One region of the Alteromonas sp. BL110 genome, then DNA from elsewhere that is predicted to be linked to it. Evidence: predicted binding sites of a transcription regulator. Region 1 holds the regulator's gene; the other holds the start of a gene.
The links. Region 1 encodes FNR, which switches genes on or off when oxygen is low (the NO sensors DNR and NnrR bind a similar motif). Its sites were predicted from a motif close to TTGATCTAGATCAA; they were not measured.
Positions count from the first base shown of each region.

Region 2: D1814_RS08345 (high-potential iron-sulfur protein) is a predicted target of FNR. The motif match lies at 1,860-1,873, and genes of this name have one in related genera.

Region 1 covers NZ_CP031967.1:3,930,529-3,934,002, reverse strand. The annotation lists gene D1814_RS17175 (heavy metal translocating P-type ATPase) at 1-431, shown strand, start outside; gene ccoS (cbb3-type cytochrome oxidase assembly protein CcoS) at 433-663, shown strand; gene D1814_RS17165 (sulfite exporter TauE/SafE family protein) at 650-1,309, shown strand; gene fnr (fumarate/nitrate reduction transcriptional regulator Fnr) at 1,355-2,095, shown strand; gene uspE (universal stress protein UspE) at 2,367-3,290, shown strand.
Region 2 covers NZ_CP031967.1:1,909,271-1,912,744, forward strand. The annotation lists gene D1814_RS08340 (amidase) at 1-1,294, shown strand, start outside; gene D1814_RS08345 (high-potential iron-sulfur protein) at 1,418-1,711, opposite strand; gene D1814_RS08350 (flavin reductase family protein) at 1,934-2,563, opposite strand; gene D1814_RS08355 (CPXCG motif-containing cysteine-rich protein) at 2,556-2,747, opposite strand; gene D1814_RS08360 (hypothetical protein) at 3,004-3,213, shown strand; gene D1814_RS08365 (exonuclease domain-containing protein) at 3,332-3,474, shown strand, end outside.

The DNA.
Region 1 (3,474 bases):
ATTCTCTTACCGCGTCTTTACCAATTTCCACTGCGAAAGGTGGACTTACACCAGAGCAAAAATACGAAGCAGTTCAAGCTATGCAGCAATCAGGCTCAAAGGTAATGATGATGGGGGATGGCATCAATGACGCACCTGTTCTAGCCAGTGCTGATGTAGCAATAGCAGTAGGTAATGCCACTGATGTTGCAAAAACTGCCGCTGACGTGATTTTGCTAGGCGACCAATTACTCTCAGTACCTGAACTTATTCGCACATCACATCAAGTGAAGCAAAAAATAAGACAAAATATTGGTTGGTCGGTAGGTTACAACGTTTTGATCTTACCTTTCGCTGTATCAGGCCTACTTTCGCCGTGGATGGCGGTTGTTGGCATGTCATTAAGCAGTATCATAGTAGTGACAAACTCTACGCGACTTTTAGGCAAATAGCATGAGCATTATTTACGTTTTAATACCAATCGCGATCATCATAGTGGCTGTGGCAATCGTGATATTCTTCTGGGCGGTTAAAACCAATCAGTTTGAAGACTTAGACCGTCAGGGCTACAGCATACTATTTGATGATGATCTTCCGCCTGAGGAGAAAAAGCTCGCTGAGCAACGCAAACAACTTCAGGAAACTAAAGCAGAGAAAAACCAAGGGCAGCATGGAGGGGATTAATTACTTCTCGGCCTTTCTTATCGGCTTAGCTGGCGGTGTTCATTGTGTGGGCATGTGCGGTGGTATAGTAGCGGCGCTGAGAATGGTCTCACCAAAAGGTGCATCAGCAGTACCTTACACCCTCGCCTATAACATGGGGCGCATAGCTAGCTACACCATTGCTGGCGCTTTAACCGGGGCACTTGGAAAAATTGCAGCAGACTATATCCCTCTTGCCAACTATGCCCTTTCCCTTCTAAGTGGAATTATGTTGCTTTTACTGGCCTGCTATTTAGGCAAATGGTGGACGGGTCTAACGGTATTGGAAAGCGCAGGAAAAGGTTTATTCTCCAAACTACAGCCGTTATCTAAACGTTTTTTACCGTTCAAAACACCGCTTAGTGCTATACCCTACGGGTTTATCTGGGGGTGGCTGCCGTGTGGATTAGTGTATTCAACACTGACTTGGTCTTTAGCGGCGGGGAATGCGCTACAAGGCGCTGCTATTATGTTTTTCTTCGGTTTAGGCACCCTGCCTACTCTCCTCGCTGCAAGCGCAGGTAGTCATTACATTACCCGTAGTTTTCAGCACAATCGCGTTAGACAAATCATCGCAGTAATGATGGCCATATATGCAGCCTATCTTATTCATGGCGCAATAGTTTAAAAATGGGTGTATCATAATTGCGTAATCTTCAAAAGAGCATGCATTATGAGCAAAGGAAGCCAATTTTCTATTCACTGTCAAAACTGTAGCTTCAGTCACTTATGTTTACCGGTGGCACTGAACAAAACAGAAATTGAGTCTCTTGACGATATAATTGAGCGCAAAAAACCGCTCCATAAAGGCGATACGCTCATTCAAACTGGCGATAAATTTCGTTCACTTTTCGCTGTAAGAACGGGCTCTTTCAAATCATTTGTAACCAACCAAGAGGGTGAAGAGCAAATCACCGGCTTCCACTTCCCGGGTGATATTATTGGGTTCGATGCCTTACGGGAAAATAAACACCAAAGCTACACCTCTGCGCTAGAAACAGCCATGGTATGTGAACTGCCTTACGACACCCTCGATGAAATGTCGGTGCAATTCCCTAAGTTACGCCATCAAATAATGAGCTTTATGAGCGCGGAAATAAAACAAGATCACGACATGATTATGCTTTTAAACAAGCGTACCGCAGAAGAGCGTTTACTTTATTTTATATCGCATCTTTCCCAGCGCTTTGAAGAGCGCGGCTTCTCGCACAGGGAATTTCACCTGACTATGACCCGTAACGAAATCGGCAACTATTTAGGGTTAACGATAGAAACCATTAGTCGTCTATTGAGCCGTTTTCAGAAGGAAAACATTATAAAAGTAGACGGTAAGCTTATTTCTGTTTTGGATTTTGATCGGTTAAATACCAAGCTAGAGGCGTTAAATGGACCTAGCGTGGTCTGTAACGGCTAATTTTTCGTGTGTTACCTTAAGCGCGCGGAACGTGCGCTTTTGCTTAACACTCGTTCATCTCATATCGCTAACTTTTACCTTATATCTCACTGAACGCGCTCAGCTTTCGTTTTAATTCCTGAACTTTTCATTTACGTTTAACACTCTTGATCCAAAACAACTCACGTTTTTCAAAATGTCGTTTATAGTTAATATAAATGGTTTATATAAACTGTTTTGAAACAATTTCGATGTCGACAGCCATACAAAGCTTTGTAGTTGAGGAGACGTTATGATTGAGTGTAAACGAATTCTTGCCGTAGTGGATGCGGAACGCGATAACCAGCCTGCCCTAAGCCGTGCCTATGAACTTGCGTCAAAAACGGGCGCCACGGTTACTGCTATGATGGTGGTATTTGATCTGTCTTACGATATGACAACCATGCTTAGCCCCGACGAACGTGAATCAATGCGCGATGCCGTTACAAAAGAGCACGCCAAATGGCTTTCTGCCCAACTAAAAGAACAAGGCTTTTCAGAGACCGATATTGTAGTTGAGTGGAACAACCGTGCTTATGAGTCGATTATTTATTTCGCCCTTAACAACCAAATCGACTTAGTAGTAAAAGCCACTAAAAAACATGACGACCTTGCCTCGGTGATCTTTACCCCTACGGACTGGCACTTAATGCGCAAGTGTCCGCGCCCCGTTCTACTCGTTAAAGAACATGACTGGCCAGAAGGCGGTGAAATCATTGCTGCAGTGAACGTAGGAAGCGAAGATGATGAACACGCTGTACTAAACGACAAGCTTACATTAATCGCGAATGACTATGCCTCTTTGCTGAAAGGTAACGTTAATTTAGTCAACAGCTACCCTTCAACACCACTCAACATTGCCATCGAAGTGCCGGAGTTTGACCCTGACACGTATCACGATGCGGTAAAAAACCATCATATGAAGGAAATGCGTAGTCACGCACTCAAATACGGTATTCCAGATAATAAATGTGTGGTGAAAGAAGGCTTACCTGAAAAAGTTATCCCACAAGTAGCAAAAACACTCGATGCAGAGTTAGTTGTAATAGGTACCGTGGGACGGGTGGGTATTTCAGCAGCGCTTATTGGCAATACTGCCGAACACGTTATCGATGAACTGAATTGTGACGTATTAGCAATTAAGCCCGATGGATTTGAATCACCGATAACCGTGTAGTTAACTACTTAGTTGCGCTAAAATACCAAGACACTCGGTGGCAACAAATAGCGAGTCGGCGCTTGGCGTTTTTCATAAAAAAAAGTGCGCATTTAGCGGTTAATTACGCGAATTAGTCACACACGCTTAAATCAGTACTTAACGCTTCTCGATAAATTTAACTACACAGCGATAGTCTCGAAAA
Region 2 (3,474 bases), 2.0 Mb from region 1:
AAGCGCAGAAATGCCCACTACAGCAGGTTCTATGGTGCTAATCAATAACGACACCGGACGAGACGCCCCTATTGTGGCGAAGCTAAAAGCAGCGGGGGCGATTATTCTAGGTAAAACAAATTTGTCTGAATGGGCAAATTTTCGTTCTGAATCTTCGATAAGCGGTTGGAGCGCAGTAGGTGGCTTAACTCGAAACCCTCACATATTATCAAGAAGCGCATGCGGTTCATCGTCTGGCTCGGGCGCAGCGATGTCGCTTAGATTAGCGTCACTTGCTGTAGGTACTGAAACCAATGGCTCTATAATCTGCCCAGCATCTATTAACGGTGTAGTGGGCTTTAAGCCAACCGTTGGTTTACTTTCAAGAACGCACATTGTGCCTATTTCCTTTAGCCAAGATACGGCGGGACCAATGACCTCCAATGTTCAAGATGCATGGCTGATGACAGCTGTAATGGCGGGCGAAGATGCAAGTGATAGTGCTACTGAAAATGCAGCGTCTCATAGCCCGGCCATGCCTTCATCTGAGATGCTTGCAACAGATTTAAAGGGCAAGCGCATTGGCGTTGTCAGGTATCGTCAAGGCGATAACCCTCACGTACTAAAAGTCTACGAAAGCGCGCTAAATCAGTTAAAAGCCTCGGGTGCTACGCTGGTGGATATTAGTGATTTTTCTCAGCCTGATTCCTTTTGGGCCGACTCTTACAATGTGTTGCTAAGTGAGTTCCATCACAGCATCAACGAATATTTGGCGGGGTCGCCGGCAGAGCTTCCTGCAAGAAGCTTATCTGAGCTTATTGCTTTCAATAACAAAACCGAGCGAGAACTAGCGTTATTCAACCAAGATATCTTTGAAAAATCACTAGACGCGGCGCCTATTAATAGCGAAGCGTATCAAAGTGCCCTTCGCCTTATCCAAGATACAGCGGGCAAAAACGGTATTGACGCATTGTTAGCAAAACACAACGTTGATGTATTAGTTGCGCCTTCAAACAGCCCTTCATTTTTGATCGACGGTGTGTATGGCGATCATTCGCCAGTCGGTTTCATTGGTATTGGCTACTTAGCCGCTGTTGCAGGCTACCCACACCTCACAGTACCCGCGGGTGAAGTGAAAGGCCTTCCAGTAGGCATTAGCTTTATCGGTGCTAAGTGGAAAGATGAAGATGTGCTAAAGATAGGCAAAGTCTTTGAAGCTAAACACGGTTTTTTCATTAAGCCAGGTCTTTTACCTACACGTTTTGACAATCCGATTCTAAAGGGTATCGAGAATGGACTAAACGAGAATCGCTAGACAGAGGCAGTTGGTTTGAATTTAGTTTCTATTAAACAATAAATCTTTTAAGCAGTATTGAAACAAAAAAGCCCCCGATAATTATCGGGGGCTTTTGCTATTTATGTAGCTACGAGTAATTATTTAGCCTGGCTTTTTAACCCAAGCGCTACACCAGCCATCAGCGTTAACCAGCTTGTTAGGGAAAATGTTACAAGGGCGATATTGTTCGCCATCGGCACCCTGCACGTACATGCAGTTTGCACATTTTGCACCTTCAACGGTTGAAGACGGTGTGTAGTTTAATGCTTTCGCAGTTGGGTCATCTGCGCTCAATTGTTCCTGAGCTTGTGCACGTAACGCTACACCACCTAATGTAAGACCGATAACTGTAGAGCCAGACAGTTTTAAAAAGTCACGGCGATTTACAGATTTCATAACATTCTCCTTAAGAGATAGAAACGATAATGATTCTTTTTTATTCAGTACCTTAAACGCAAAAACCTGCCCAAAGAGGCAGGTTTTGTGTAATGTTTAAATACTATCTCTTTTTGAAAAAAGATCGAATGAAATGTCTTATTTTCACTTGATCTAGATTAAATAAACTTCAGAGTAATCATCCCCGATTGTAATTGTCAGACCCTTCTACCTGCTACAAGTTCATTTCTTAGCTAGGGGAACTCCGGGTTTAGCGTAGGCGAACTGTGCAACGCGCGTAGTGCTATGATAGTTGTCTAATCCAGAAATGCAGGCAGTGTTTGCCTTTTCTATATCGGCGTATCCGTCTTCATCAATAATGCTCTCTGGCATATGAAGCTCTTGGATTTCTCCAATTACCATTTCGGTTTCGTTAAGTAATTTTAAATGTTGTGCCACCTTTAAGCCCATCTTAATTTCACTTTCTTTGACAAACGGTGCGCTAAAAGACTCGCTAAACTGTGGTGTTAAACCAACTGCTTCAAACTCGCTATCATCTGGGGCATAGCGAGCAGACGTTTGATGCGCTTTGTCTACCCAATCAGTCGACACGTGATTTAGCGTGTAATAGCCCTGTTGCTTTATATTGCTAAGGGTATCTCGCACAACGGTGTGTGGGCGCATTATCATGCCTAAAAGTGGCGGGTTAGCACCAACATGAACGATAGAGCTTACAATGGCTAAATTGTTGGTGTTTCCGTTTGTGGTACCCACTAAAGTAGCCGACTTAAAGCCAGACAAGCTATTGACTAGATTAGCTCGGTATCGCTGTTCAAGCGCATCTATATCACTGCGTGTAAACTGCTTAGTCATTTTCTCGTTCTGCCTCAATTTGAATGTCGTCGCCATGCTGATAAGTGGCCAACTCTATGGGTTGGCAGCACACCTGACAGTCGAGTACTTGGACTTGACCCACATCGTTAACCTCATCTATCTCAACGTCGTTAGGCGCCATACAGTATGGGCAGGAGAAGCCCATGGAACGGGTTAAGCTCATATTTCATTGCCTTATTAATCATGAATAGTGTTTATTACGTAATGGTAAGGCGAGTGGATTTTCTTTAGCAAAATACCCCGTTGTTTATGAAAAGAACGCGCCGAGGTAATCGCAATAACCATTATTAAATGAAAGCCCTAATGAACAGCAGCAAAGTGAATGAATAGAGGTAATGGTGTGACAAATAAAGTAGGAAACTGCCCGTGTTGTAATAGAGAGGTGCGCCTTACTTATCACCACCTTATCCCGAAAAAAAATGCACCGACGTACCTATTTCAAAAAGCACTTTAGCAAGGCCGAACTGCAGGATGGTATTTATATTTGTAGGCAGTGCCATAGCGGCATACATCGCTTTTATGATGAGATGACATTGGCCAAGCACTATTTCAATTTACAACGTTTACTAGATGACGAGCAGCTTTCAACGTTCTTTCAGTGGGTGTCCAAACAGCGAGTTCGTGTTTAAGAGATGGTTTGGACTAATAACGACCAGTAGACTTTAAATACATTCACTGTAGATTTAATTTGATTAATTTGGCTGTATAAATATACACTATTGGTGTTTTCATAGCCAAAGATACCTCATGCGAAAAGATCTACCGCCACGTTATTACCTCACACATTTTTACGAGTTCCTTAAGTTTTTCGAAGGTGCTAACAGCACGCTTTTAAGTGATGAGGCAGCCGATTTTGTTGAGCGCTTTAACGCATTAGACGATGACAAAAA